Regions from separate parts of the Thermoanaerobacter uzonensis DSM 18761 genome, predicted to be linked through region 1. Evidence: riboswitches for the same ligand, from Rfam matches in the RefSeq annotation. Region 1 holds a riboswitch; each other region holds the start of a gene.
What was found. Region 1 has a riboswitch for cyclic di-AMP ahead of BUB32_RS09615 (NAD/NADP-dependent octopine/nopaline dehydrogenase family protein). Riboswitches for the same ligand answer to the same signal wherever they lie in the genome.

Region 1 (10,793 bases):
GGTGGCGACGGAGGAAAAGGTGGAGATGTAATATTTGTAACAGATCCTAATTTGTCTACTTTGTTAGATTTTAAATACAGGAAAAAATACGTTGCGCAAAATGGAGAAAACGGCAGAGGTAAAAATCAATATGGCAAAAATGGGGAAGATTTGTACATCAAAGTTCCTGTAGGAACGTTGATAATTAACGATGAAACAGGAGAAATTATAGCTGACCTTGTAAAACCTAATCAAAAAGCTATTGTTTTAAAAGGAGGTAAGGGAGGAAGAGGGAATACTAAATTTGCTACTTCTACTTTGAAGACTCCTCGTTTTGCTGAAAGCGGCGAAAAAGGCAAAGAAATGTGGGTACGGTTAGAGCTGAAACTTCTTGCTGATGTAGGATTAATAGGATTTCCTAATGCAGGGAAATCTACTCTTCTAGCCAGTTGCACAAGAGCAAAACCTAAAATTGCCAATTATCCTTTTACAACACTGACACCTAATTTGGGAGTTGTAGAACATAAAGGGAAATCCTTTGTAATGGCAGATATTCCAGGTTTAATTGAAGGGGCCCACAGAGGAGAAGGACTAGGTCATGACTTTTTGCGACACATTGAAAGGACAAAAATGTTAATACACGTGGTGGATGTATCTGGAAATGAGGGACGAGATCCTATAGAAGATTTTGAGAAGATAAATGAGGAGCTGAAACTTTACAGTGAAAGATTACTTACTTTGCCTCAAATTGTTGCAGCAAATAAAATTGATATACAAAGCAGTAAAGAAAATTTTTCTGCTTTTGAAAAAGAAATCAAAAAAAGAGGTTATGAGGTATATCCTATATCTGCTTTGACAAAAGAGGGAATTGACAAACTTTTGGATAAGACTATAGAAATTCTTTCTTCTATTCCGATTGAAGAGATAAAGGAAGTGCCAGAAGTTATTGTATATACACCTCCTGAAGAGGAAGAAACACTTAATATAGAAGTAAAAGATAATACCTATTATCTTAGCGGTACAAAAATTGACAAACTTTTAAAAAGAGTAAATTTACAAGATGAACATTCTTTAAGATACTTTGAAATACTTCTTAGAAAGAGCGGGGTAATAGATGCTCTTAAGGAAAAGGGATTTAAAAGTGGTGATACAATAAATGTGAGAGATTTTGAATTTGAATATTATGAATAAAAGTGGAATTTGATTCCACTTTTTTATTTACTTTAAACGAGGTCTCAGTGTAAGCTTGTGCAATTTATCTCTTTTGATGTATAATGTTAATATAAAAGAAATATAAATTGGGGGATAGTAACTTGGGAAGGGAGCTTAGACTTGGGATAATGGGAGGCACTTTTGACCCTATTCATTATGGTCATTTAGTTACTGCTGAAGCGGTAAGGTCTGAGTTTAAATTGGACAAGGTAATTTTTGTTCCAGCAGGTAACCCGCCTCATAAAGTAAAGCGAAAAGTGACAGATAAAAAACATCGTTATTTAATGACTATTCTTGCCACAATAACTAATCCTTTCTTTGAAGTATCGACGATTGAAATTGACAGAGAAGGGTATACTTATACTATTGACACTATCAAAGAGTTTAAAAAAATTTATGGGGAGAAAACTCAACTTTATTTTATAACAGGAGCGGATGCTGTTTTAGAGATTTTGACTTGGAAAAGTGCAGATGAGCTTTTAAAGATGTGTAATTTTGTTGCCGCAACTAGGCCAGGAGTTGAGGGTAATAGAATAGATGAAGAATTAGACAAAATTAGAAGACTTTATGGGAATGTCATTTACAAAGTGACTGTTCCTTCTTTGGCTATCTCCTCCACTGATATAAGGGAAAGAGTAGCAGGGGGACGGCCTATAAAGTATTTACTGCCGGAGTCTGTGGAAAGATATATTCAAAAGTACGGTTTGTACAAAGAGGATGACGAAAATGGGGTATGACACAGAACGTTTAAAAAGGAAATTAAGAAATTTGTTAGATGAAAAAAGGTATTTACACTCTATAGGTGTTATGGAAACCGCAATGCACCTTGCTAAAAAATATGGTGCTAATGTAGAAAAGGCACAAATTGCAGGTTTGTTGCACGATTGTGCAAAGAGCTATTCTGATGAAGAACTTTTAAAGTTTGCTCAAAGATATGGAATTGAAGTAGATGAAGTTTTAAAAAATGCACCTTTTCTTTTACACGGTCCTATAGGTGCACATTTGGTAGAAGAAATTTTTGGGATAAAAGATCAAGAAATAAAAAAGGCAATTGCTCTTCATACTACTGGTGATGTCAATATGAGCCTTTTGGATGAAATAGTATTTCTTGCAGATTATATAGAGCCTAATAGAGATTTTAAAGGAGTAGAGGAATTAAGGCGATTAGCTGAGGAAAATTTAGGCCTTGCTTTGTTAAAGTCTTTTGATAGTACGATTTGTTATGTTTTAGAGAGGAGACTACTTCTTTATGAGAAAACAGTAAAAGCTCGAAACTATATTCTTCTGAAACTTGGGAGTGGAGATAAATGAGAAAGGTAATAAAAATTGTATCTGTGTTATTATTGTTAATTTTATTGTCTGTAGGAGTAGGGGGGTATATTTATTTAAAGTCTCTGAATCCTTCAGATGCCTTTTTGATGAAAAAAAGCAGTGAAAACAAAAATTCAGAAACGATTCAGAAAATAAATATATTGGTTTTGGGAGTTGATGAAACATCACCAACAGATCCAAGGCGTTCTGATACTATGATATTATTATCTTATAATCCTAAAACTAATAAAGCTTATATCTTATCTATTCCAAGAGATACAATGATTAAACTTGACAAATATGGGACACAAAAGATAAACGCTGCTTATCCAATAGGTGGGCCTCAGTTGGCGATGGATACGGTGTCACAGCTTATTGGAGAACCTGTTGATTATTATGTAAAGATTGGATATGAAGGTTTTAAACAGTTAGTAGATGATTTAGGCGGAGTAGAGATGAACGTTCCTATGGACATGAATTATGATGACAATGCGGGAAATCTTCACATACATTTGAAAAAAGGTGTACAGCTTTTGGATGGAGAAAAGGCTTTACAGTTGGTGAGATTTAGACATGGGTATGCAGAACAAGATTTAGAAAGGGTCAAAGTACAAAGAGAATTTTTGTTAGCAATGTTTGAAAAAGCTAAAAACCCCAGTACTTTGTTAAAAATTCATCGTATATTAAAAACCATAAATCAATACGTAGAAACAAACATACCACCTGTTACTATGCTAAAGTATGCAGATTACCTTTTGAAACTTGACAAAGACAATATAAAAACAGCTACTTTGCCTGGTACTCCTCAGTACATTGATGGGATTGCTTATTATATTACAGATCCCCAAGAAGTAAGACAATTTATGGCGAATTTAGATGGCAATATAGATGATAAAACTAATGAGATGACAGTTAACAAAAATATAAAAATAGAGGTTTTAAATGGCGGTGGTGTACCAGGAGTAGCCGCAAAGACAGCTGATTTGTTAAAACAACAAGGGTATGATGTAGTGAAAATAGGGAATGTAATAGGTACCACTTACAACACTACTCAGATAATTAATAGGACTGATGATAAAAAAGTAGTAGAAGATTTGAAAAAAATTTTAAAAAATGCTATCGTAGTGGAAGATACAAATGGAGGCAGTAGTGTTGATATAACTATAATTTTGGGAAAAAATATATAAAGTGGAGGTTGATTTAGTGATAGACGTAAAAGATAAGGTATTTAAAATCTATAAAGTTTTAGAAGATAAGAAAGCTTCTGATATAAAGATTTTGTATATAGGAGACTTAACAATTGTTGCAGATTATTTTATTATTGCCACTGGCAATTCGGATACTCACGTTAAAGCATTGATAGACGAAATTGAAAAAAAACTTATGGAAGACGGCATTTTTGTTGGTCATATTGAAGGTTACAATTGGGGTAAGTGGGTTTTAATGGATTATGGTGATGTAATAGTTCACATATTTCAACAACCCGAAAGGGAATTTTATAATTTAGAAAGATTGTGGGCAGATGCAAAGGAAATAGTGCTTGACAACCTTGTTTGAGGCATGTATAATAACGTTAATAAATTTTTTATTAATATCTTATCTTTTGTGCGGATATTTTTATAGCCCTATCAGTAATTTTTCATTACCTCATTGAATATATTTAATATTGTATGATTAGGGGGATTTAAAGCCAATGAAGACACATCCTATCTTGAAGAGCATAATCCCTATGATGGAAGGAATAGCACATACGTTTGGAAAAAATTGTGAAGTAGCATTGCATGACTTTTCTTCTCCACAAAGTCCAATTATCGCAATTGTAAACGGGCATGTAACAGGAAGAGATGTAGGGAGCCCTTTACCTGAAACTATATCGAAAGTATTAAAATCTGATAACGTAGAAAATTTAACAAATTACAAAAATAAAGGCAAAGATGGAAAAATTTTAAAGTCATCTGCTCTTTTTATAAAAGATGAAAATGGTAAACCTGTTGGATGCCTTACCATCAATATTGATATTTCGGAATTTATAATGGTAAAAAATACTTTATCAGAGTTTTGTGATGTGACGGATACCAATGAAGAGGCTCGAGAGGCTTATACAGGTAGTGTTAGCGATGTGCTGGAAAGTATAGTAAACACAACGTTAGAAAATTACGGGAAACCTGTGAATTTCATGACAAAAGAAGAGAAGGTACAAGTGGTTAAGATGTTGGATGAAAAAGGGACTTTTTTGATAAGAGGTGCTGTGGATTACGTAGCAAAAATATTGTGTGTTTCCAGATATACTATATATAATTACTTAGATGAAATAAGGGTAGGAGAGGATTTTGGGAAATATTAGTATGTTTTCCTTTACAACTTTTTGATTTTATGATATAATAAAAATAAATTGAAAATTAAATAAAATGCTAAACGCTGAATTCGTAAAGAAGCGGGGGAACCACTTTCCGGGGTGAATCCATCTTTGTAATAAGATGGTAGGGTTATCTTTCGACCCGAATCCGTCAGCTAACCTCGTAAGCGTTGAAAGAGGAGGATGATAGCATTGGTGTCTTTTTGTGTCTTTTCAGACACCGAAGGTTAAAGCTATAGATTTTCCTCTATAGCTTTTTCATTTCTTTAAAAGGGGGTAGTCAAAATGAAGCAACTCTCTTTTGCAGTAATTGGAGCTGGGAATGGGGGTCAAGCGATATCCGGGCATCTCGCTTTAAAAGGTTATAAAGTTAATTTGTTCAATAGAACCTATCAAAAATTACTTCCTATTATAGAAAAAGGTGGAATTGAACTAGAAGGAGAAGTGGAAGGCTTTGGTAAGTTAAATGTGATAACTGATGACATGGAGAAAGCTATTAGAGATGTTGACATAATTTTAGTTGTAGTTCCTGCTTCTGCCCATTATAAAATTGCTGAAGAGATGCTGCCATATCTTAAGGATGGTCAAATAATTGTATTAAATCCTGGAAGAACTGGTGGTGCTTTAGAGCTTTATAATGTTATAAGAAAAAGAGGAGATTTAGATGTAGTTATTGCAGAAACAGATACTTTTATATATGCCTGCAGGTCTTCCATGGGAAAATCGAAAATATATAAGATAAAGGAAGTTGTATCTGTTGCTGCAATACCTAAAGATAGAACACAAATGGTGGTGGAAGCACTTAATACTGCCTTTTCTCAATTTATTCCAGCACAAAATGTTCTTGAAACGAGTTTTAACAATTTTGGAGCTGTTTTTCATCCTACACCCACTCTTTTGAATGCAGCGAGAATAGAAACTACTAAAGGTAATTTTGAATATTATCGTGAAGGTATTTCTCCTTCTGTTGCAAAGATATTGGAGAAAATAGACAATGAGAGAATGATGGTGGCAAAAACCCTGGGTGTAAACGCTATTTCAGCTAAAAGATGGCTAAAAGAAAGTTATAATACGGAAGGAGAAAATCTATATGAGGCAATTCAAAATACAAAAGCTTATGTTGGTTTATTAGCTCCTCAAACATTAGACTGTCGTTATATATTTGAAGACGTTCCTATGAGTTTGGTGCCTATGTCTTCTATAGGGAAAGAAATAGGCATTAAGACTCCAACTATTGATGCTGTTATACATCTTGCTTCAGTTATGCATGGAAAAGATTATTGGAAAATTGGAAGAACGGCTGAAAAGCTTGGCATACAAGGTATGACAGTTGAAGAAATTATAGAATTGGTGGAAGGAAAAAGAAAGGAGGTAACGACAGCATGAAAAAGTTAATTGTAGCGGCAGCGATAGGCAATTGCGTCCATGTAGCAGGTGTGTATAATTTTTTGAGATTTGCAGAACAGCAAGGTTATGAGACTGTATTTTTAGGCCCTGCAGTTCCTATTAAAAAATTGATTGAAGCTGTTAAAGAACATAAGCCAGAGATTGTAGGAGTAAGCTTTAGACTAACTCCGTCAGCTCTTGAAAAACTTTTAGAAGAACTTAAAAGAGAAATAGAATTTAACAATTTAAAAGATATAAAATGGGTGTTTGGTGGTACAGAACCTAATGCAGAAGTAGCGAGAAGGTCGGGAATATTTGCAGCAGTTTTTGATGGTAAAAATGGCGATGAAGCTACAATTAATTTTTTAAGAGGAGGAAGTACAAATCATAGACAGCGGGTTTTTGCTGATACACTAATAGGAAGAATAGAGGACAAATTCCCCTATCCTATCATAAGACACCACTTTGGGCTTCCTTCATTGGAAGATACTATAGAAGGTGTTAAGAAGATAGCAGAGGCAGAAATTTTAGATGTAATTTCTCTTGCCCCAGACCAAAATGCACAAGAACACTTCTTTGATAAAAAATATGACAAAGCTTTAGATGGAGCAGGCGGTGTCCCTATAAGAAAGGAAGAAGACTTATTAAGGATATATGAGGCTTCAAGAAGAGGTAATTATCCTCTTTTAAGGTGCTATAGTGGCACAAATGACGTATTTAAGATGGCAGAAATGCTTTTAAGAACGATCCACAATGCGTGGGCAGCAATACCACTTAGCTGGTACAATGTTCTCGATGGAAGAGGTCCAAGAGATGTTAATACTTCAATCAGAGAAAATCAACAATTGATGAAATGGCACGCCGAAAGGGGTGTACCAGTGGAGGTAAATGAGCCACACCATTGGAGCTTGAGGGATGCTCATGATGTAATTGGGGTAACAATGGCATATCTTGCGGCATATAATGCAAAGAAAATGGGTGTTAGAGACTATGTAGCTCAGTTTATGTTTAACGTGCCTGCTTCTATTTCACCAAAAATGGATTTGGCAAAGATGTTGGCTAAGATAGAGCTAATAGAAGAATTGCAAGATGAAAATTTCAGAGTTATAAGGCAAGCAAGAGCAGGACTTGCAAGTTTTCCAACTGACCTTTTAGAGGCTAAAGGCCAATTGGCTTCTAGTGCTTATCTCTCTATGGCTATAAGACCTCATATATATCACGTAGTGGGATATTGTGAAGCTCATCATGCTGCAACGCCAGAAGATATAATTGAAAGCGTTAAAATAGTAAAAGCCGTGATAAAAAACTCTATGTTTGGAATGCCTGATTTGACTCAGGATAAAGAAGTAATTCAAAGAAAAGAACAGTTAAAGAAAGAGACAAGGGTTTTATTGGAAGCGATAAAGAGCTTGGCACCTCACAGTCCTGATCCACTTTCTGATCCAGACGTATTAGCATTGGCTATAAAGATTGGTCTATTAGATGCACCTCATCTCAAAGGTAACAAATACGCTAAAGGAGCACTACAAACCAAAGTTATAGATGGGGCATGCTATGCTTATGACTATGAAAAACACAGAATAATACCTGAAAAAGAAAGGGTAGAAAAGATTTTACGTGAATATGGAAAATCAACTATAGAAGTGTGAAAATTCAGGAACGTAAGATCTTTTCTTACGTTCCTATTTAATTTGTTTTATATCTAAAAGGGAGGAATGATAGGAAATGTGTGGATTAGCAGGAATTATAGGAACTGGTGATAAGAGCAAAGTACAAAGGATGCTTGAGAAAATACGACATCGTGGCCCGGATGAGTCAGGTATTTTTGCAGACGAAAATATTACATTAGGCCATAATAGGTTGACAATAATTGACCTTTATCATGGACGGCAACCTATAAAAAACGAAGATGGCAGATATTGGCTTATTTATAATGGAGAAATTTACAATTACCAATTATTGCATAAAGAGTTAAAAAATCATATTTTCTACACAGATACTGATAGTGAAGTAATAGTTCATTTGTATGAAGAACTAGGTAAAAATTGTGTTAACTATATTGATGGAATGTTTGCTTTAGCTATTTATGACTCTGAAAAAAAGACCATATTTATTGCTCGCGATCCCTTAGGAATAAAGCCATTGTATTATGGTAAAACAAAAGAAGGCTATTTTGCCTTTGCTTCAGAGATCAAAGCACTTCAGGAAGTAACTGATGATATAAATGAATTTCCTAATGGATATATTTATACAACTGGAAACGGATTTGAGAGATATTATTCAATTCCGCAGGATCCGATGCATTTTGCAGATGTTGATAATATTATTAATGGATTAAGGCTTAGATTAGAGGATTCAGTAAGAAAAAGGTTGATTGCTGATGTGCCTGTTGGAGTATTTTTAAGTGGTGGATTGGATAGTAGCCTTATAGCAGCAATAGCAGCAAAATACAAAAATCCCCTTCACTCATTTGCAGTAGGTGTTGAAGGAAGTAATGACTTAAAGAATGCCAGAGTTGTTGCTGATTATGTAGGTACGATTCACCATGAATTTATTTATACAGAGGAGGACATAAAAAAAGTTTTGCCCAAAGTTATATATCATCTTGAATCCTGTGATCCAGCCTTAGTCAGAAGTGCTGTTGCAACATATTTTGTATCAAAACTTGCAAGCAATTACGTAAAAGTTATCCTTTCGGGAGAAGGTGCTGATGAGTTATTTAGCGGATACCATTACCTTAAAAATTATACAAATCCTTGGGAATTACAATCTGAATTAAAATATATAACTCGAAATTTGCATAATACAAATCTTCAAAGAGTTGACAGAATGACAATGGCACATTCCATTGAGGGACGTGTACCATTTTTAGATTTAGAAGTATTACGGTATGCATTTAAAATAATACCATCCTTTAAAATTAACGGCCGAGAAAAAACTGAAAAGTGGATACTTAGAAAGCTTGCAGAAAATTATTTACCAGAATCAATTGTATGGAGAAGAAAAGAAAAATTTTCAATAGGAACTGGTACATCTGAAATATTAAATAAAATAGCCGAATCAGAAATTAGTGATGCAGAGTACCTAAAAAATAGATTTCTACCTAACGGTTTTGAAATAAAGTCTAAAGAAGAGTTGTATTATTTTAAAATTTTAAAAAGATTTTTTAATGTTGATTCCTTTATAAAGGACATGGGAAGAAGTAGGAGTCTCAATGACAACCAAATATATGCATAAAAAAGGGCATTCTGCCCTTTTTTTAAATCAATATTTTGAAAAAATATATTTCTTTCTATTTCTAATTTTCCGCCTTCTCCAAAGGATAAAAGCTATTCCTAAAATTGCTGTTCCAGTAATGAATCTTACAGGGTTAGTATACATTGTATTTTTTACCTCAGAAGATTGTACATCTTTATAATAATTTCCCCAAAAGTTTTTATAAACAGATTCGGCTGCAATAAGAGGATTGGTACCTATTTCCTTTTCATTTAAAGTGTATTTAATGTATCCTAATGTTTCTCCTTTATTTATTGGCGCTTTTATGTTTTTATTTAATATTATTTGAGCTTCTATAGAATTTTCTTGCCCTTTGGGGACTTCATAATAAAAGTCTTCTTTCGCTATAAGAGGAAGTTTAAAGTGAGATTTTCCTAAGTCGATATATGTTACTACCTCACCTTTTTCTGTTTTTTTCACTAAAGTAAAGTTTTGAAATCCGTAGTCTAAAAGCTTTATAGTATCTGTCCAGATATTTGTTCCTTGGTCTCCCATTATGACGGATATAAGTCTATGTCCATTTCTTGTTGCAGAAGCTACTAAAACTTGACCTGCTGCAACCGTGTATCCCGTTTTTACTCCATCAGCGCCTTCATAGTGAAAGCTCGAAGGTTTAATTAAGCGATTGCTTAACCATAGGTCTCTTACTTTCTCAAACTTATTAGTAGGGGGAATTTGATAATGTATTGTAGTTACTATTTTTCTAAATTCAGGGTTTTGCATTGCATACCTTGCTATTAATGCCATATCGTAAGGGGTGGAATAATGATTTTCATCAGGGAGACCATTTGGATTTACAAAATGACTATCATGAGCCCCAATTTCCTTAGCTTTTTCATTCATTATTTTAGCAAAATTTTCTACACTTCCCCCAATATATTCAGCGATGGCGATGGCAGCATCATTAGCTGATTCTAGCATAATAGCATAGAGTAACTGCTCTAAAGTGAGCTTTTCACCGGGAGAAAGATAGATAGAATTTCCGTCTATTTTTGTAACATTATCGCTTGCAGTTACGATATCATTTAAGTTTCCTCTTTCGATGGCAATAATTGCAGTAAGAATCTTGGTTGTACTGGCAGGGTACATTCTTTTGTGCATATTTTTATCATATAACACTTGGCCAGTAGTAAAATCCATTAATACTGCAGTTGGACCAACTATTTCTGGCTTTTGTGTAATAGCATAGATAGGAGTAATTTGACCTATTACAATGAATAGTACAATTAAAAATATCAATATTTTTTTCATTTTTATGCCTCCAATTTATGCT
Region 2 (10,793 bases), on a different contig from region 1:
TGTTATAAAATACACACAAGGTGTTGAAAATTGTGAAGTTGTAGAGTTTAACACCATTCCGGAAGTCATAAATTGTATAAGCAATAGCTTATGCGAAGAGGCAGTAATTCCTATTGAAAACTCTATTGAAGGTTCTGTAAATATTGCCGTAGATATGCTGATAAACGACGCAAATGGGATAATGATAAAAGGAGAGGTGATAATACCTATTTCCCATTGCTTGATTTCGGATGCTCCAGTTGAATTTAAAGATGTACATTGTATACTTTCTCATCAGCAGGCAATTGCTCAGTGCAGGGAATATATATCTAAAAAATTTCCCAATGCGGAAATAAAAGCTACAGACAGTACTGCTCAAGCAGTCTTAGGTGTCAAATCTAAACCTGGAGTAGTGGCGATAGGTCCGGAAAGAGCAGCTGTTATTTACGGCATGAGAATAATTGATAGGGACATACAAGATGTAAAAGAAAATTATACAAGGTTTTTGGTCCTTTCTCAAAAGGACGGGGTTGTCACAGGGAAAGACAAGACATCAATAGTTTTTTCTGTCCCCAATGTTCCAGGCAGTTTATATAACGCTTTAGGGGTTTTGGCCAACAAAAAAATCAATATGACAAAAATAGAATCTCGACCTTCAAGGAAAAAACTTGGGGAATATGTTTTTTGGGTGGACATTGAGGGGCATAGAGAAGATGAGATAGTAAAGGATGCCTTAGAGGAGTTAAAAGGTAGAACGGATTTTTTAAAAGTATTAGGTTCATATCCTAAATTTAAGTAGAACGGTAGAATGGAGGAATTGAAAATGGTAATTGTTATGAATATTGATGCCACTGATAAGCAAATCTCTGATATTACAAATCTTTTAACATCTCTTGGTTTAGGTTACCACATTTCAAAAGGTGAAGAAAAAATAGTCATAGGTGTTATAGGTGATAAGAAAAAATTAGAAGGTAAGGCTGTAGAAATGATGGAGGGAGTAGAAAAAGTCATTCCTATTGTGGAGCCTTACAAACTTGCTAGTAAGATATTTAAACCAGAGCCAACTGTGGTAAAAGTAGAAGACACCGAAATTGGTGGAAGCAACATAGTTATAATGGCGGGCCCTTGCGCGGTAGAAAGCAGAGAACAACTCTTTGAAAGTGCTATGGCTGTTAAAAAAGCGGGAGCTCAATTTTTAAGAGGAGGGGCATTTAAACCGAGAACATCACCTTACTCCTTCCAAGGCCTTGAAGAAGAAGGCTTAAAGATGCTAAAAGAAGCCAAAGAACTTACTGGACTTAAGATTGTTACAGAAGTTATGGATGTCCATTCAGTTGAACTAGTGGCGGAATACGCTGATGTTATACAAATAGGTACAAGAAATATGCAAAATTTTCCATTACTTAAAGCAGTAGGTAGAATCAACAAGCCTGTTTTATTAAAGAGAGGACTTGCGGCAACATTAGAAGAGTGGTTAAGTGCTGCGGAGTATATCCTAAGCGAGGGTAATAAAGACGTCATCCTTTGTGAAAGAGGGATAAGGACGTTTGAAACTTATACGCGAAATACTTTGGATTTAAGTGCAGTCCCAGCCATAAAAAAGTTGAGCCATTTGCCTATAGTTGTTGATCCCAGTCACGGGACTGGGAAATGGCACCTTGTAGCTCCTATGGCTAAAGCCGCTATAGCAGCAGGAGCCGATGGCCTCATTATTGAGGTACATCCAGACCCTAAAAATGCATTATCCGATGGGGCTCAATCCCTTACTCCTGAAAATTTTGAGACTTTGTGTGATGACATAAAGGTTATCGCTAAAGCAGTAGGGCGTGATTTTGTATGATAAAAAATGCGGTTATCGTAGGATTGGGTCTTATAGGGGGATCAATGGCAAAAGCATTAAAAAAATACACAGATATAGACATTATTGGTGTTGATATAAATAGAGATAGTTTACAAAAAGCATTAGAAGAGGGAGTAATTTCTTATGGTGTGACACACCTTGATTTTCAAGTAGATGCTGATGTGGTTTTTATATGCACGCCTGTTGGAAAAATTGTTGAAAAGACTAAAAATATACTTCCTTATTTAAAGAAAGGTTGCATTGTAACTGATGTTGGAAGTACAAAAAAAGTTATAATGGAAGAAGTGCAAAAATTTTTGCCCGATGAAATTTTTTTCATCGGGGGCCATCCTATGGCTGGCACAGAGAAGGCAGGTTATGATAACGCTGAGGCAGATTTATTTGTTAACTCTAATTATTTATTGATTCCTTTTGATAATGTAAAAGAAGATGTTTTAGGTTTATTTATAAATGAAGTAATAATAAAAATAGGTGCAAAACCGGTAATAATGGATTATAATAAACACGATGCCATTGTCGGAATAATAAGTCATGTACCTCATATTCTTTCTGCTACCCTTACGAATTTTGCTCATGATAAATGCAGTGAAGCATTTAAATACGCAGCTGGTGGGTTTAAAGATACTACGCGAATTGCCTTGTCTCAGACTGAAATATGGAAAGACATAATTTGTACAAACAAAAAAGTTATTTTGGAGTTACTAAAAAATTACAGGGAAGTCCTAAGTGACTTTATTTGTTACTTAGAAAATGACGATATTGACACCATACAAAAGTTTCTTGAAGATGCAAGAAAATATCGAAACACTATAACTTGAGGTGTTGTTATGGATATTGAAGTTAAAAAGAAAAGATTTTTAAAAGGTATTATCTCAGTCCCTGGAGACAAGTCAATATCCCATAGGGCTGTAATGATTGGGTCAATTGCAGAAGGGATTACAGAAATTGAAAATTTTCTTTTAGGAGAAGATTGTATATCTACTATTAATTGTATGAAGAATTTGGGAGTTGACATTGAATTAAAAGAGACAAATGTTAAAGTTCATGGAAAAGGGCTTTATTTAAATAAAAGCGAAAAAATCCTTGATGTAGGAAATTCGGGTACTACCATTCGGCTTTTGATGGGTATTCTCGCTGGTCAAAAGTTTGAGACAACGCTTACAGGTGATGATTCTATAAAGAGACGCCCTATGGGAAGAGTGATAACTCCTCTTAGTATGATGGGAGCGGAAATAGTCGCGAAAGAAGGAAATTTTGTACCTCTTACGGTTTTTGGAAACAAACTTAAAGGCATATATTACAAAATGCCAATTGCCAGTGCACAGGTTAAGTCCAGCATAATGCTGGCAAGCCTTTACGCTGATGATAAAACGACTATTGAAGAGCCCTACCCTTCAAGGAATCACACGGAACTCATGTTTAGTTCTTTTGGTGCTAAAGTGGATGTAAATGGCACAAAAATAACTTGTTACCCTGGTTACAAATTACATGGGCAGAGAGTTATTGTACCAGGGGATATATCGTCAGCAGCATATTTTATTGTTGCTGCAACTCTCGTCCCAAATTCGGAGGTTACTATAAAAAATGTAAATGTAAATCTTACAAGAACTGGTATTATCGATGTGATAAAAGAGATGGGAGGAGACATTGTCTTAACAAATGAAAGAACTATAAACAATGAAAAAGTAGCGGATATAACAGTTAAGACTTCAAGGCTAAAAGGAATTGAAATTGGAGGAAGTCTTATTCCAAGGCTTATTGATGAAATTCCAGTAATAGCAGTTGCAGCAGTCTTCGCAGAAGGGAAAACAGTGATAAAAGATGCCGAGGAGTTAAAAGTAAAAGAAAGCAATAGAATAAATACAATCACTTCAGAATTAAAGAAAATGGGAGCAAAAATTTTTGAAACAGAAGATGGGATGATTATAGAAGGGACGGGTTTTTTAAGAGGAAATACAGTGGAAAGTTACAACGACCACAGGATTGCCATGTCTTTATGGGTTGCTGGACTTATAGCAGAAGGAGAAACTAAGATAAAAAATGCTGAATGTGTAAATATTTCATATCCAGATTTTTATAAAACCTTTGATATGCTATAATATCATTGGTGATGAATGATGAAAGAAAAGATACTTATCATAGAGGATGAAAAGCACATAGCCCGTTTTTTACAATTGGAGTTTGAACATGAAGGATATACTGTCACTGTGACTTACGATGGACCTTCTGGCTTAAAGGAGGCATTAGAAGGAGATTATGACCTTGTGCTTTTGGACATAATGCTTCCGGGAATTGATGGATTTGAAGTTTTAAAAAAAATAAGAGAACATTCTGACATACCTGTTATAATGCTTACTGCCAAGTACGAAGTAAAAGACAAAGTGGAAGGACTTGACATTGGAGCTGATGACTATGTGACAAAACCCTTTTCTATAGAAGAGCTTTTTGCAAGAGTGAGGGCTGCTTTGAGAAAGAAAAAGCCGCATCTTAAAAAAGATGTGTTAAGATATAGCGACATCACTATGGATTTGACAACTCATGAAGTAAGAAGAGCGGGTATAAAAATTGAACTTACAAAGAAAGAATTTGACCTTTTAGAGTTTTTAATTAAAAATGCGAATATAGCTTTGACAAGGGAAAAAATCCTTGAGTGCGTGTGGGGCTATGATTATTATGGAGATACTAACATAGTGGATGTATATATAAGGTATTTGAGGAGCAAAATTGACGACCCTTTTGACCTGAAGTTAATCCACACCATAAGAGGAGTGGGGTACACTTTGAAGGAGGATAAAGATGAAGATTAAGTTGTGGCCCCGCCGTATAACTTTAAGGATAGCTCTTCTTTATTCTGTAGTTTTTTCAGTAATACTGGTTGTGCTTAATGCTTCTGTGCTTTACGGCTTAAAATATTATTTAATATACCAAGCAATGGACCAAGTAACAAGCCAGGCAGAGGCTATAAAAAGTAAACTGGGGGAAATAAAAGGAGACGTCAAATTATCTGAAAAAGATTTGATTTTTTCAAGCATACCACATGAAAATATTTATACAAAAATATTTGATGAAAAAGGGAATGTCATTTATTCTTCTAAAAGATTAGAAAAAATTAATATTCCTCACGATGTAAATATAGATATTCCTATTAAAATTGACAAATATGATAAGGATTTGACTTACATCAATACCATTTTTAAAAGCGACGATAAAGTCTTCTACATCCAAGTGATAAAGGACATGGAAAATGAATATTTGTTTTTGAAACTACTTTTTATTTTGATGTTTTTTGCGGATGCGGCAGGAATTTTTGTGTCCTTTATTGCAGGATATTTCGTTACGAAGAAGGCTTTAAGACCTGTGGATTATATGACAAAAGAAGTAAGAGAGATAGATGCCTATGGGTTAAATAAAAGACTTAAAATATATGGAGAAGACGATGAACTTACAAGATTAGCAAAAACCTTTAATGACATGCTGGATAGGTTGGAAGATTCTTTTAAAAGGCAGAACATGTTTGTCTCAGATGCTTCTCACGAACTTAGAACCCCAATTTCTGTAATAAAAGGGTATATTGACATGTTGGATAGATGGGGAAAAGATGACAAGGCTGTATTGCAAGAGGCCATAGAGGCGATTAAAAAAGAGACGTTAGACATGGAACATCTCATCGAAAGACTCCTTCTGTTGGCAAAAGGAGACAATAAATCGATAAAGTTAAATAAGGAAGAGTTTAATTTAAAGGATGTAATAAAAGAAGTTGCAGAGGAAATAAAAATGTTAAATGAAAACAAAAATATAGTTGTGAAAGGGCAAAATGATATAAATATAACGGCTGACAAAAAACTCATTAAAGAGCTTATAAGGATATTTTTAGACAATGCAGCAAAATACACTTCTTCAGATGGCAATATAGAAATTGAAATGGGGAAAGATAATTCAAAAGCCTATATAAAAATTAAAGATGATGGCATAGGCATACCACAAGAAGATATTCCACATATTTTTGATAGGTTTTACAGGGTAGATAAAGCGAGAGCTAAAGAGACAGGTGGTGCAGGGTTGGGATTAGCTATTGCTAAATGGATTATCGAAGAACACAGAGGAAGTGTTATTGTAAAAAGTGAATTAGGGAAAGGCAGTGAATTTACCATAACATTACCTATCTTTCCACCAGTTTAATATGGACACAAGTTAAATATCCGGCTATAATTTAGTTAAAAATATGCCGAATCCCCGATAAGGGGTACGGGGGAACTAAATTGGGGTGAATCCACTTTTGTGGTAGGGTGTCCCTAACCCGAACCCGTCAACTAACCTCGGAGGCAAAAGGGGGAACAACATGTTTAATATTCGCATCAAGGTCAAACCTCTCATCGTATCAATTATAGCCGGATTGTTTATTTCCCAATCAGTATTTGCCGCAACTTACACAGTTAAACCCGGCGATACCTTATGGGGTATAAGTCAAAAATACGGAACTACCTATACTAAGCTGATGTCTTTAAACGGCCTTCAAAGTACAATAATATATCCAGGGCAAGTTTTACAAGTGCCGGGTAGTGATAACACATATGTTGTCCAAAAAGGTGACAGCTTGTACTTAATTGCTTTAAAATACGGCATTACTGTTGATATGCTCAAATCTGCAAACGGATACAAAAGCGACATAATATATCCTGGACAAGTCTTTATTATACCTCGTGATACTTCTTCTAATAGGACATATCAGGATGTCAGCAGAGGTTCTATTGAAAGGGGTGTAATACCCTACACAAAAGAGGAATTTGACCTCCTTGCGCGACTTGTTACCGCGGAAGCAGATGGAGAACCATACCAGGCTAAAGTAGCAGTTGCGGCCGTAGTAATAAACAGAGTTAAAAGTGGTATTTTCCCTAATACTATAAAAGACGTGATATATCAAGTCGATGCATACGGAAATTACCAATTTACTCCTGTGTTAAATGGGTGGATAAATAGACCTGCCTCAGCTGACGCTATAAGTGCAGCAAGAGATGCGTTAAGTGGTGTTGACCCAACAAACGGAGCATTGTATTATTTTGACCAAAGTTCTACTAATGCGTGGTTGTGGTCACTTCCTATAGCGGCAAGAATAGGCAATATGGTTTTCTGTTACGGCAGGTAAAACTTCCGATGAGAGGGCCAAAAACGGGTACAATTTAAGTACCCGTTTTTGGCTTAGAAAAACAATTTATACAAAGTAGAAAGGCCAAAGGCGATGAATATGAAAGAAGATAGATATTTTAAGTATTGAGAGGGAATTTTTTTATTGAAATAGATACCTACAATTATTCCTAATATATCTGCTAAAAATATCCCAAGCATAGTACCTATTAATATGTACAGAGGACTGTTGTATGATGCAGTCAAAGCTATAGCAGCCAATTGCGTTTTGTCTCCAAATTCTGATAGTACATATGTACTTATAATAGTTGCAACAGGACTGTATTTTGAATTTTTTATTTTTTCCTGTTTTGTTTCTTCCTCTATTAAAGTTGAAATTCCAAAAAACAAAAATAATAAAGCAGCTGAAAATTTTATATAAAAAATGGGAATGTATTCGGTGATATACGAACCAAATATCACAGCAATACCATTGTTTATCAAGGCTGCGATAAATATACTTATAAGAACAGTCCTTACTTTAAAAAGAGTAGCAAAGGCCATTGACATGAGCTGTGACTTATCTCCCATCTCAGAAGTAAAGATAAGGATAAATGATGTGACAAGTGCCTCCATTTTATTGCCTCCCCAACTATTATATTTCCTCTATAAATAAATTAAGACCTTTACATAATATGTAAAACATATTATGTAAAGGTCTCGTTCTTTAAGGTAAAGCCAGGGTTTCCCGATATGTTGACTTTACCACATATAAGCTATGCGAACTACTCCCCTCTACTCAATATATTGTAAAAAATTTATCATAAAATGTCAATAGGAGCAATGTAAACAGCAATAATGCCAAATTATTTAGCTTATTTTTTTAACATTTTAACTATTCCTGTATACTCGTCTGAAGTAATTTCACCGCGAGCGTACCTTAACTTGGCTTATGAAAATAGTTTGATAAACTTCTTTTAATATATTATACATCACAGTTCGCAAAAATCTAATCGCCTACTTTTGGAAATTATTTTAATTAAACTGTATTTATTTTCTCTTCATATTTTTTTCAAAAGTAAGTTTTAAAATAAAGTTGAAAGCAAGTTAACAATTTTTCGATAAATAGAAAGGAGTTGAAAAGTATGGGTTTTATATTAATCTTGGCAATTGGCTTTTATTTGTACAAAACAGGTGACCTGCAAAGAATGATTAATAATTTAAATGCAAACAAAGTGGATGAAGCAAAGAAAATACTTGATATACGCTTAGCCAAGGGAGAAATCAAATAAATATACTCCTGTAGGTGCAAAATAAAAATAGACTTTTATAAAGATGGCGATTATGCAGTATTTATTGTAGAAGATAATGGAATGGGCATATCAAAAGATGATATTCCTTTTATTTTTGAAAGGTTTTACAGAGGAGAAAAATCAAGAAATCGTGAAACAGGTGGAAGTGGAATAGGGCTTTCGATTGCAAAAGCCATAGTACTAGCCCATGGAGGCAAAATGAACGTTGAAAGCGAGATAAATAAAGGGAGTAAGTTTACTGTTAAAATTCTCCTATAAAAACTGGTTCATAAGTTTTTCATAATGGCGGTGTATAATTATTTTTGAAAGGAAGAAAGGAGGAAAAATATTATGATGAGAATGATGTAGGTATATTTAAATTTGATTTGAATTATGATACCCTTAATTTGTAATAATCAAAATAGGGAGAGGAGTTACATGTATTTAATAAACTATGCTTCTGATGACTTTCAAAAAAACTTGCAAAAATCAGATATAGTTATAATTCCTGTAGGCTCTGTTGAGGCTCATGGACATCACCTTCCTTTGGGAACTGATATTTTTTCGCCTAGACTTTTTTGTGAGATGATTGAAAGAAAAATTGGCGATTATGTGTGGATTGCACCTGAAATACCATATGGGCAAAGTTACGACTTATCTGTCTACCCTGGCACAATTCATGTGCCTTCAGAAGTATTAGCGGAGTACGTGTATGCAGTGGGTAAAAGCTTATATGAAAATGGACTTAAAAAACTTATTTTTTTAAACGGACATGGGGGAAACATAAATGCTCTCAATCTTGCCAGTGAAAAGCTAGTCCAGCTTGGAATGGTAGTTTTAACAATAAATTGGTGGCTGGACTTTACAAAGGAAATACTTACTATCACACAAGGTCAAGGCCATGCAGGAGAAGATGAAACATCTGCCATTTTATATTACGATGAAAGACTTGTTCAAATGGATAAAGCGACAAAAAATTTAAAAAAGCCTCTTTATAGGGTTTACTTTAAAGACAGAGGAAAAGTACTTTATGAAAATGCCATGTCTGGAGATGCTACTCTTGCAACAAAAGAAAAGGGTGAAAAAATTTTCGAATTATTGACAGATAAAATTATAAAGATAATCTTCGATATCCGTGAAGGAAAATATTTTGTAGAGGAATAAGGTATACGTAAAATAGTCCCAATACACAAAAAAAGGTGTGTATTGGGACTATTTTTATATCTATTTTTGATTGAAGATTATAAAAAAAGTTGCAACTCGAAAAATAATAATTAGCAAATGTTTAAAATCTAATTGTTAAATAAAAAACAATTTAAAGAAATATTTAAAATGTATTGACAATTTTAGAGCTCGTTTGATATAATGAAATAAACTGAACAAATGAAATTTAAAATATCAAATGTTCAATAAAGAGGTTGGTTGATATGGATTTCAAGAATATTCTTTTGGTAATAGGGATATTGTGGATTATTCAGAGTATATTTACTTATTTTCAAATAAAAAATTATCATGAAGTTAGTAATAAATTAGCCACTAAAGGGAAACTGGTCGTTGGTACTAAGAAAGGATATTTTTCCAGTGGAGCGATTCTAATAATGGCTGTTGATAGTAACTATAAAATAATAGATTGTATGGTTTTAAATGGAATAACAGTATTAGCTCGGTTTAGAAGACTTGAGGAATTAATTAACAAAAATCTTTTGGATGAAACTAATAAAATGTTGTTGAGTAACCCTATTAAACAAGCATATGAAAAAGCTATTGCAAATATTTCAATTCTCAATGAAAAGGATTAAGTTTAAATGGTGCTTTGTTAAAAATTATTTGTAAACAATTATTTTAATTATTGACACAAAAATAATGTTAGAAAGGAGGGATAAAGATTACAAAAAACCAGAAAAATAATATTATTATAAAAATTAACTAAGTGTAAAAAGGAGTGTTGAAAGATGAGTTATCTTGCTGATTTTGCACAAGCTTTTATAGGTGTGTTTCAAGAAGGAGGGAAAACATTTGTTGGACTGCTGACAGGTATAATACCTACTCTTGTTACTTTAATGACAGCGGTCAATGCTTTAATAATGTTTATTGGTGAAGAAAGAGTTAATAGCTGGGGAATGTCGTTGGGTAAGTATGCAATTCTAAGATATACTGTGATGCCAATAGTAGCAGTCTTTTTCTTAACTAATCCTATGGCGTATACTTTTGGTAGATTTTTACCTGAAAAATATAAACCTGCATTTTATGACGCTGCTGTTTCATTTGTACATCCTATTACAGGCTTGTTTCCACATGCTAATCCAGCAGAACTGTTTGTATACCTAGGAATAGCACATGGTGTTGAAAAATTGGGATTACCTATAGGAGGATTAGCAATAAGATATTTTTTAGTTGGTGTAATCGTTATTTTCATACGCGGTATTGTTACAGAAAAATTAACACTACGATTGGCAAAACAACAAGGTATTGAATTATAAGGGGGTGTGAAGTATGTATAGAGCGGTTATTATTAAAAAAGGCAGCAATGGGTGGGGAGG
Region 3 (10,793 bases), on a different contig from region 1:
TCTTTAGCACCTTCAACATAAATAGGGCCTGTTGCAGGGTTTACTTTGTTCCAATCCATTTGTTCTAATTTATCCTCATTTGTTTGGATTTGATTTGAAAAGCAATCCAAAGTCTCAATTACTATTTCATCTCCGTTTTTTACAAAAAGTACAGGTGTATTATCTTTGGAAAAACTAAATATGTGGTTTTCTTTAGATAATTTGTGTATCATATTCTCAATCCCCCTTTTCGTTTTAGAGTGAATTTTAGACCATTATACTACCTAAAAATTTGTTATTCAAGGTTAAAGTTTTTAAATTACTAAAATTTTTTAATTATAGAGTGTTTGGTTGATTTCTATTAAAAAATAAAATTTTTTAAACTTTCAAATGCGTAAATATTTTTTATATTTTTATAAAAGAATATGGTAATTTATAGTATAATAAAAACTATAAAAGAATAATAAAGAACGCGGATAGTAAAAAGATGGAGACTTTTTACAAAGGGGTAGAAAAGATGTATTTAGAAATTTATGAAACATATAAAACAGTACCAGATAAGAAACTGAAAAATATCTTTTCATATGTAATATCTTAATTATTATACTTTTAAGTATAATAATTTGTGGTATAATAATATTGAGGTGAAAAATTGTGAAAAAATTTGTTAATAGAGAAGCTGAAATTCAATTTCTAGAAACTCAATTCTCTAAAGAAGGGTCTTCTTTTGTTGTTATTTATGGAAGGCGAAGAGTAGGCAAAACTGCGCTCATTAAGGAGTTTATAAAAGACAAAAAAGCTATATATTTTTTAGCAACTGAAGAAATAGAGAGTCAAAATATTAATAATTTTAAAATTTTGGTGGCAAAGTTTTTTAATAATAGCTTACTAGAAAAAGCCCAAAATATTATGTGGGATGAAATCTTTGAATTTATAGCTAATAACGTAAAAAATGAAAAGCTGGTCATAGTTATTGATGAATTTCAATATCTTTGCAAAGTAAATCCATCTTTTGCATCAATTTTGCAGAAGATATGGGATGAAAAGTTAAAAGGAAAGAATATCTTTTTTATTGTTTGCGGTTCATTAGTAAATATGATGGAACAGCATGTTCTAAATTATTCAAGCCCATTGTATGGAAGGAGAACTGGTCAAATAAAATTAAAGCCCTTAAAATTTAAATATTTAAAAGAGTTTTTCCCACAGTCGACAGAGGATGAACTTATCTGGCTTTATGCTATATTGGGTGGAGTTCCAAGGTATTTGGAAGTATTTAATTACAAAGGTGATATTTATGAGGCTATAAGAGAAAATATGCTAAATAGGCAAAGTTTTTTATATGAAGAACCTTTGTTTTTGCTTGAAAGGGAGATTCAAGACATTGGTACTTATTTCTCTCTCATTAAGAGTATTTCTTTGGGCAATCATAAACTTCAACAAATAGCTCAAACCCTTTCCGTTCCTCAGACAAGACTGACAAAATATATAAATACACTGATAGACTTGGATATACTGCGGAGAGATACTCCTGTAACAGAAGAATATCCTGAAAAAAGCAAAAAAGGATTATATTTTATAAATGATAATTTTTTGAATTTCTGGTTTAAATTTGTTTATCCTTTCAAGGAACAACTAGAACTTGATAATGTGGAATTTGTTTTAGAAAACATAAAGAAAAGAATTATAACTGAGCACATAAGTTTCGTATATGAAGATATCTGCAAGGAATATGTTTGGGAATTGTCACAAAAAGGAGAGCTACATTTGAAGATAAGCAAAATCGGAAAGTGGTGGGATAAAAACAATGAAATTGATATTGTAGGAATAGATACAACAACTGGCTCTCTTCTCTATGGCGAATGCAAATATACAAATTCTAAAGTAGATATTGATTTGTTCTACTCTCTAAAGCAAAAAGCAAGTAAAGTAAATGCAAAAAATAAAGCCGAGGAGTATTATATTATATTTAGTAAATCAGGATTTACAGAAAGATTCTTGAGTTTTGCCGAAGAAATTGAAAATTTGATTCTTATCACTTTTCCTGAAAGAACAATTTTCAATTTTTGAAGTTATAGGGCTTAATTAAGCCTTTTTTATTTTGTAATGTTGATTAGAAAATATCTTTTTATGATATAATTTAATAAAATAAAGAGATAAAGTAGAAATTTTTCAAAGTACGGTATAGGAGATGATATAATTGGAAAGTAAAGAAGAATTAAGAAATATTTTAAATAGGCTAAATAAAATAGTGATTTATAGAAATATCATTAATCATAGTCTGATAAGAAAAGCAATTAAAATTTTACAAGAGCTTTCGAAAGAAAAACCTTCTATTGAGTTTATTTATGCTGAATATAGCAGTTTTTACAAAGATATTACTAGATATGCTTTTAAAAGGAGAATTTATAAAAACATTTGGCCTACTTTTTTAGCAGAAGAAATTGCTTACGATGAAAACCCCTTTAGCCGTATTTCAGAAAAATATGGTTTTGATGCCGTAAGCGATTTAATGATTAAGGCTGTCGAAAAAGAAATAGGGATTTTAAAGGAATTTTGCTCTATAAACATAGCGGAAAGCGTAAATAATTCATTAAATACGGAATTGCCTGACTTTGAGAGGTATATTGATGGGAGCTTTTTCAAGTCAAAGATTAGTTTCACGGAAATTGTCAACACTAGTCACACATTAGAGGATTTATGGGAACTGAGAGAAGATAAATTTGCTGAATATCTGTCTGATTATTACCATTCAAACGGATGTGGCATTTTTGGAAAGTATAAAGCTTTTCGCTGGGTTACAGAAAATAGGTCAGGACAATTAAAAGGAATAGAAAATATTGACCCTATAACCTTTGAGGATTTGATAGGATATGAAGAAGAACACAAAATAGTTATAGAAAATACGAAAGCTCTCTTAAAAGGTTTTCCTGCAAATAATGTGCTTTTATACGGCGATAAAGGTACTGGAAAGTCTTCTACTGTTAAGGCTTTGCTCAATGAATTTTACAAAGAAGGCTTGAGGCTTATTGAAATTAGCAAAAATGATGTAGGTGATTTGTCATACATAATTGATATAATTAAAGACAGAGGAATGAAATTTATATTGTTTTTTGACGATTTATCTTTTGATGAAAGTGAAGTGCAGTATAAAGAACTTAAGTCGATATTAGAAGGTGGAGTAGAGGTCTTACCTTCAAACGTGGTAATTTATGCGACGTCAAATAGAAGGCATATTGTCACAGAGAATATAGAAGACAATGAACTTCATAATACAGATGCAAGAGAAGAGAAACTTTCTTTAAGTGATAGATTTGGAATAACTGTTACATTTGTTTCACCCAGCCAAGAAGAGTATTTAAAAATTGTTAAAGGATTAGCTCAAAAGCACAATATAGAAATAGAATGGAATTTTTTAAAAGAAAAAGCGTTGCAATGGGCTATATGGCATAATGGAAGGTCTCCAAGAAGTGCAAAACAATTTATAGACCATTTAAGGTATGAATTATCTAAGAATACTGTTTGAGTTTTTGAAGCTTGTTTTACAAATAAAATAAAATTGCATAACTATAAAGCATGGCTTTTAATTTTTGAAAATTAGATATATAATAAAGGTAAGTAAATTGATAACGGAGGGATGAAATAATGAAATTTTTTCTTGACACTGCAAATGTTGACGAAATAAGAGAAGCTAATGCATTAGGTGTAATAGCAGGTGTTACTACAAACCCATCTCTTATTGCTAAAGAAGGAAGAGATTTTATTGAGGTAGTAAAAGAAATTACTCAAATTGTAGATGGTCCTATAAGTGCAGAAGTTATAAGCGATGACCATGAGGGTATGATTAAGGAAGCAAGGGAATTGGCAAAGATACATAAAAATATAGTAATAAAAATTCCTATGACGGCTGAAGGTCTAAAAGCAGTAAATGTTCTTTCAAAAGAAGGGATTAAAACAAATGTGACGTTAATATTTACAGCAAATCAAGCATTACTTGCAGCTCGTGCAGGTGCGACATATGTAAGTCCTTTTGTAGGAAGGCTTGATGATATAAATACAGACGGGATGCAGATTATTGAGGATATTGTTACGATATTCAATAATTACGACATAGATACAGAAATAATAACTGCAAGTGTAAGACATCCTATACATGTTTTACAGGCAGCAAAACTAGGGGCACATATAGCGACAGTACCATATAAAGTGCTCATGCAGATGGTAAAACATCCGCTTACAGATGCGGGAATAGAAAGATTCAAAGAGGATTGGAGAAAAGCAGGGCTTAAAATATAAATTGATAAAAAAGCAGGGTAGAATTAGGAATTCTATCCTGCTTTTTAAGTTATTTAAGAGTAATTTTGAGAATATAGATAGTAAGAGGTGGTTAATGTGAGAAAGCCTTTTACTATTTTGTTATATTTGTTAGTGATATTTTTTCTTATATATTGGCCTTACTATATGAATCTTTATGAAAAAGAACAAATACAAGAAAAAAATCAGGTAGAAGAGGAGTTTAGAGGAATAATTACATTTTGGGATTTCCCTCATCCTTCAATTAAAGACCCAGGAGGATTTGAATTTATAAAAAAGAAAATAGAATTATTTCAGTACAAATACCCGGGTGTGGTAATAGATTTTGAGCCTCTTTCATACAAAGACGGATATGAAAAACTGATTAACTCTTCTAAAGATGGCTCTTTGCCAGATATTTTACCTGTTGGGGCAGACTTTTATTTTATTTCAAAGGATTATTTAAGTCCTATCAATAAATATGTAGATGAAGAGTTTAAGAAGCAATACAAGGAAGGCGTTATTGACGCTATAAGTTATAAAGGCAATATTTATGGAATGCCTTTAGGAATATATACTAATGTTCTTTTTTTAAATGTTGATATGTTTGCCGAAAAAGAAATTCAATTGCCTGAAAATGGGGAATGGAATTACGAAGAATTTGTTGATAGTATGACAAAACTCACTTACACTGAAGGAAAAAAGGATAAAAAATATTTTTATGGATTAGGTCTTTCTCTCGCGCCTGATAGCTATAATTTATGGGGATTTTTACTTTTAGATGGTGCGAGGGCTTTTGACAAAGAAAGGTATTCTTTTTTTGGCCCTCAAGCAGTTTCAGGGGTGCAAAAAGTTTTGGATTTATTCAATAAATATAAGGTGGTAAATCCTGTTTCACTTGAGGGAGACAGAGAAAAATTATGGCAAGACTTTATTACTACTAAAAACACTGCTGTTTTAGTAGAAGAAAGCTATAAAATAACACAGCTTAAAAATTTACAGTCAAAAGGAAAGCTGTTTGAGTTTGATGTAGCTATGTACCCTGAAGGTGAAAGTGGCATACCACTGACATTATCACCTAAAATATATGCCTATGGCATAAAGAAGGAAAAAGATGAAAAAAAGCTTGAGATGGAGTATAAATTTATAAAGTTTATTACAGAAGACCAACAAAAGGTGATTGAATTAGGTTATGTACCAGTTAAAAAAGACAAAATTATTGAAGACGATAAAATGAAAAGAATTGAATTAGCTATTAATTATACAAATATCATCCCACAATTTGGCGGATGGAGAAAAATAAACAACACAGTGATGGCAAAAATAAAAGAAGGAATAAAAAATAGCAAAAATGCCTTTGATATAATAGAGGAAATAAAAAATAGTGTAAGTCAGTTGGTGCAGTACAAATAACGGGTATTGTTATTTTTTACTTTTTTACTGTGTCATAATATCTAAGAGTATTTCCTAATATTTCCTGGGCTATTGGTGCGGCTACTTCTCCTCCCATATGACCATTTTGCGTTGGATTTTTAACAAGAACTAATACGGCAATTTTTGGGTTTTCAACTGGTGCAAATCCAGCAAATGATGCTACGTATTTTCCTGGAGCATAATTTTCCGTTGTACCTGTTTTTCCACCTACTGTATATCCAGGTACTTGTGCCGCTTGGCCGGTACCCTCTGTTACTGTTTTTTCAAGTATATACTTCATTGTATCGGAAGTTTTTTTAGAGATAACTTGTCTAACTATTTGAGGCTTATATTCTTTAATTATTTTATCGCCGTTTTCGATATATTTTATAATATGTGGAGCCATGAGGTTTCCACCGTTTATCACGGCAGAAAAAGCTGTAATCATTTGGATTGGAGTTACAGCGATTCCTTGGCCAAAGGACATAGTAGCAAGGTCTACAGGATATATCTTTGATTTTGGCAAAATCATTCCACTGGCTTCTCCAGGAAGCTCAATTCCTGTTGGAGTACCGAAACCAAAAGCTTGTATGTATTTATAAAAGGCATCGACACCTAATCGTTCTACTACCTGCATAAAAACTGTGTCACTAGATTTTTCTATAGCTTCTTCGAAGTTTATCTTACCTAATTTTGTCCAGCTATTAATTCTATGCCCTGATACAATATAATAACCGGGGTCATCAAATTGTTCATCAGGTGTTACTACCGCTGATTCTAAAGCAGCAGAAGCAGTAATTACTTTAAAGACGGAACCAGGCTCATAAATGCTAGAGACTGCCGGGTTTGACCAATAGTCTTGTGAGGATATTTTTTGAGGGTTATTAGGATCAAAATCAGGTATATTTGCCATTGCTAGGATTTCACCTGTTTTGGGATTCATGACTATTGCTGTTATACCATTTTCTGGTTTATATTTCTCATAAGCATTTTTTATAGCTTTTTCTGTATAACTTTGTATTACAGAATCAATTGTAAGGACAATATTATCACCATTTGTAGGTTTGTAAAGCTTGCTTGGGACTCCTACTTTTCTACCTTCTGCATCTACAAGAGAGATTTCACGACCAGGGATACCACTTAAATATTTATCTAAAGAATATTCAAGGCCATACAAGCCATTGCCATCAATTCCTGTGAATCCTAATACTTGTGATAGCATTTTACCGTTGGGATAGTTTCTCATAAAAGTATCTTCTATATATATCCCTGGTATGTTAAGACTTTTTATTTTGTTTATATTTTCTAAAGGAATGGACCTACCAAGTACAGCCCATTCAGAGTCTTTATTTGAAAGAATTTTATAAAGAGAGTCTTTGTCCATATTTAAGTATTTATAGAGTTCTTCTGAAACTTTTTGTGGGTTTTTTATAAATTTAGGGGCAGCAAACACATCTCCTGCTGGAACATTACAGGCTAGAATATTCCCATTTACATCATAAATATTGCCCCGTTGAGGCTTTAATATGATATCAGCAGTACTTTGTCTTTCGACTGCCATGGCAAGTTTTTCAGAGTTTATACTCTGTATCCATATAAGTCTCCCAATTAAAGCGAAGGTCATGATAAAGAAAAAGATAAGGACAATGAAAGTCCTTCTTTTCAAAGATTTTGTCACTTTTTTCTAACTCCTTTTTATTAAAGAATTAGGATAATAACTGATATAATTATACCATAAATTTTTTGAGATTGAGAATAAGCTAATTTGACTCACTGGCAAATTTATGGTACAATTTAATAAACAACTTAATCGTTATCGCTGAACCCGAAAAGGGGCGGGGGACCCACACTTTTGGGGCGAATCTCTTCCTACGGGAAGAGTAGGGTTACTCCTTCGACCCGAGCCCGTCAGCTAACCTCGCAAGCGTGGGAAGGAGAAATATCCAGGACCGCTGGATATTTCAGCGGCCTTTTTATATCCCCGTCCTTACCATAATTTTACATTTAAAGGGGGTATATTTTATTATGAAAAAAACTGCTATCCTTTTGGCACTTCTTTTATCGCTTTTGCTCGCTTTAGGGGGATGTACATCTTCTAAGAAAGTAACTTCAGAAAAAGATGGAGGAACCATTGTAATAGCTTTAAATAAAGATAGCATTGTAACATTGGATCCTGCTGATTACAGAGATAGAGAAACCGAAACAGTTTTAAGAAACATATTTGATGGATTAGTTACAAGGACATATGATGGAAAAGTAGTTCCAGAGATAGCAGAGTCCTGGGAGATAATATCACCTACTGAGTGGGAATTTAAAATAAGAAAAGGTGTAACTTTTCAAAATGGAGACCCTCTTACAGCAGACGATGTGGTATTTACATTTAATAGAATAATAAAAGAGGGGGGACTTGAAGGGAAAACTTCTCCAAGAAAAGGCTTAATGGGACCTGTGGAAGATGTTAAAAAGGTCGATGACTATACGGTTAGATTTATACTAAAAGAGCCTTTTCCAGTTTTACTCCAAGCATTAGTTCATCAGCAAATAATACCTAAAAAGTATTATGAAGAAGTGGGATACGAGGAATTTTTAAAACATCCTATAGGAGCAGGACCTTTTAAATATGTATCTGGAAAATTGGATGAGCAGATAGTTTTAGAAAGGTATGATGGATATTACGGCGGTTCTCCAGACATTCCCCCTGTTGGGCCACCAAGCTTAAAAAAAGTTATATTTAGGATGATACCAGAACCTTCTACTGCGATAGCTGCTTTAGAAAAAGGAGAAGTAAATATAGTCCAATACATACCGTCAGATATGATTGATAAATTAAAAAATAATAAAAATGTACAAGTAAAAGAAAATGAAGGAACAAGGGTATATATTCTTGAGATAAATAATAAAATGCCACCTTTTGATAATCCAAAAGTTAGGCAGGCTTTAAATTACGCAATAGATATGGATTCTATTGTAAAAGAAATCTATAGAGGTTATGGTGTAAGGCTGGCAGGTCCAATGCTACCATATGCCTTTGCTGCAAATACAGATTTAAAACCCTATGAGTACAATCCTGACAAGGCAAAAGAGCTTTTAAAAGAGGCTGGAGTTTCTGATTTGAAAGTTGTCATAGATACACAGCCTTTTAGGGAAGGGGAGGCTTTAGCTATAGCGAATATGCTTGAAAAAGTAGGTATAAAATCATCTGTCAGGACATGGGAATGGGGAGTTTTGCAGTCTGAAATACAAAAAGGTACCAGGCAGCTATACCTTACTGACTGGGGAAATGCATATCTTGACCCATTTGATTTCTTAAATCCAAAGCTCAAGACAGGTGAAAGAGGTAATTTTTCTTTTTACAGCAATAAAGAGGTTGATAAGCTCTTAGATGAAGCTGCAAAAGAAACCGACAATGCTAAAAGAAAAGAGCTTTATTACAAGGCTCAGGAGATAATATATGACGATGCTCCATGGGTATTTGGATATTCTCTGAAGACTGTAGAAGCAGCGACTAAAAATGTAGAAAATTGGCAACCAAGTATGGATGGCAGAGAAAATATGCACAGAGTAAAACTTTCTAATGAATAAAAAGGGGTAATACCCCTTTTTATTCTAAAATATAAGGGGGAATTTTTATGAGGGAAGTGAAGGTTTTAAAAAGAATATTATACACGATTCCGATTATGCTGGCTATAGCTATAACAGTGTTTATTTTTATGAGATTTACTCCAGGAGACCCCGTTGATATAATGATGGGAAAAGAGAGTATGGTATCACAGCAGGATATAGAACTATTAAAAGAGGAGTTTAACCTTGACAAGCCTATATATACTCAGCTTTACATTTTTCTTATAGATTTTTTAAAAGGAGATCTAGGAAAATCTATAACTAAAAATGTCCCAGTAATAAACCTTATTAAACAGACCCTACCTGCTACAATTGAGCTTGCATTGGCAGCATTGGTTCTTGGTGTGTTAATAGGTATTTCTATAGGAATTATATCTGCTGTCAAACAAAATTCCTGGGTTGATAGAACTATGATGGCAGTATCTTTTACGGGTATTTCAATGCCATCTTTCTGGTTAGGTTTAATACTTATTTTAATTTTTTCTGCCAACTTAAATTTGTTACCAAGTCAAGGTAGAATAAATTTTTTAATTTCCATTCCTAAAGTAACTGGTTTTTATACGATTGATTCACTTCTTGCTGGAAATTGGGAAGCTTTTGTAAGTAGTATAAGGCACCTTTTTTTACCAGCCCTTACTTTATCGGCACCTTTAGCGGCTGTTTTGGCAAGGGTTATGAGGTCTAGCATGTTGGAGGTTTTAAGAAATGATTATGTAGTCTTTGCAAGGGCCAAGGGTGTTCCTGAAAAACTGGTGATACTTAAACATGCTGTTAGAAATGCCTTAATTCCAACAGTTACAGTATTAGGTATGGAGGTGGGTGCACTTTTGGGAGGCAATATGATAGTTGAAAATGTATTTGGATGGCCGGGGATAGGTAGACTTGTGGTTAAAGCGATATTTGACAGAGATTATCCTTTGGTCCAGGGAGTAGTGATGTTTTATGCTTTCACATTTGTTATGGCAAATCTTTTAGTAGATATACTCTATACTTATCTAGATCCCAAGATTGAGCTGTAGGAGGTGTTTTTATGACTATAAAAAATGGGATAGTACCTACAGACTATTATAACCTATTGTACAAAAAACCAAATTTAATTACTAATATTTTAAGTATTCTTGGAAAGTTTAAAAAGCATCCAACAGCTTTTGTAGGAATGCTTATAATTATAGCATATATCTTAATGGCTATATTTGCACCTTTTATTTCACCATACAATATTAAATACTCAGACCTTTCAGAAAGACTAATGCCACCTGTATGGAATGGAGGGACATGGTCACATCCTTTAGGTACTGATCAAATAGGGAGAGACTTGCTCACTCAGATCATATATGGTTCTAGAATATCAATAATGATAGGTTTTTTGACTGTTTTAATTTCAGCATTGATTGGAACAATTTTAGGAGCAATTGCAGGATATTATAAAGGAACTATCGACACAATACTTTCACGTTTCGCTGATTTTTTGCTTTCTTTTCCTTTCTTAA

Region 2: linked by a shared signal. The riboswitch ahead of BUB32_RS07815 (cell wall hydrolase) and the one ahead of BUB32_RS09615 (NAD/NADP-dependent octopine/nopaline dehydrogenase family protein) in region 1 are both predicted to bind cyclic di-AMP.
Region 3: linked by a shared signal. The riboswitch ahead of BUB32_RS10300 (ABC transporter substrate-binding protein) and the one ahead of BUB32_RS09615 (NAD/NADP-dependent octopine/nopaline dehydrogenase family protein) in region 1 are both predicted to bind cyclic di-AMP.

Annotation. Positions count from the first base shown of each region.
Region 1 is NZ_FQUR01000015.1:64,424-75,216, forward strand. Features, by position in the region: gene obgE (GTPase ObgE) at 1-1,170, shown strand, start outside; gene nadD (nicotinate-nucleotide adenylyltransferase) at 1,293-1,928, shown strand; gene yqeK (bis(5'-nucleosyl)-tetraphosphatase (symmetrical) YqeK) at 1,918-2,502, shown strand; gene BUB32_RS09600 (LCP family protein) at 2,499-3,689, shown strand; gene rsfS (ribosome silencing factor) at 3,706-4,059, shown strand; gene BUB32_RS09610 (helix-turn-helix transcriptional regulator) at 4,196-4,846, shown strand; cyclic di-AMP (ydaO/yuaA leader) riboswitch at 4,909-5,042, shown strand; gene BUB32_RS09615 (NAD/NADP-dependent octopine/nopaline dehydrogenase family protein) at 5,144-6,244, shown strand; gene BUB32_RS09620 (cobalamin-dependent protein) at 6,241-7,893, shown strand; gene asnB (asparagine synthase B) at 7,970-9,481, shown strand; gene BUB32_RS09630 (D-alanyl-D-alanine carboxypeptidase family protein) at 9,509-10,771, opposite strand.
Region 2 is NZ_FQUR01000012.1:9,688-20,480, reverse strand. Features, by position in the region: gene pheA (prephenate dehydratase) at 1-778, shown strand, start outside; gene aroF (3-deoxy-7-phosphoheptulonate synthase) at 803-1,819, shown strand; gene BUB32_RS07835 (prephenate dehydrogenase) at 1,816-2,658, shown strand; gene aroA (3-phosphoshikimate 1-carboxyvinyltransferase) at 2,668-3,939, shown strand; gene BUB32_RS07825 (response regulator transcription factor) at 3,958-4,647, shown strand; gene BUB32_RS07820 (sensor histidine kinase) at 4,637-6,019, shown strand; cyclic di-AMP (ydaO/yuaA leader) riboswitch at 6,054-6,180, shown strand; gene BUB32_RS07815 (cell wall hydrolase) at 6,180-6,983, shown strand; gene BUB32_RS07810 (TMEM165/GDT1 family protein) at 7,037-7,597, opposite strand; partial or broken gene BUB32_RS13415 (SHOCT domain-containing protein) at 7,837-7,911, opposite strand; gene BUB32_RS12965 (hypothetical protein) at 8,107-8,253, shown strand; partial or broken gene BUB32_RS07805 (sensor histidine kinase) at 8,246-8,532, shown strand; gene BUB32_RS07800 (creatininase family protein) at 8,692-9,417, shown strand; gene BUB32_RS07795 (transcriptional regulator GutM) at 9,681-10,052, shown strand; gene srlA (PTS glucitol/sorbitol transporter subunit IIC) at 10,206-10,733, shown strand; gene srlE (PTS glucitol/sorbitol transporter subunit IIB) at 10,747-10,793, shown strand, end outside.
Region 3 is NZ_FQUR01000017.1:29,215-40,007, reverse strand. Features, by position in the region: gene BUB32_RS10330 (acetamidase/formamidase family protein) at 1-212, opposite strand, end outside; gene BUB32_RS10325 (ATP-binding protein) at 634-2,046, shown strand; gene BUB32_RS10320 (ATP-binding protein) at 2,177-3,502, shown strand; gene fsa (fructose-6-phosphate aldolase) at 3,622-4,272, shown strand; gene BUB32_RS10310 (ABC transporter substrate-binding protein) at 4,369-5,682, shown strand; gene BUB32_RS10305 (peptidoglycan D,D-transpeptidase FtsI family protein) at 5,699-7,306, opposite strand; cyclic di-AMP (ydaO/yuaA leader) riboswitch at 7,490-7,624, shown strand; gene BUB32_RS10300 (ABC transporter substrate-binding protein) at 7,708-9,264, shown strand; gene BUB32_RS10295 (ABC transporter permease) at 9,312-10,322, shown strand; gene BUB32_RS10290 (ABC transporter permease) at 10,334-10,793, shown strand, end outside.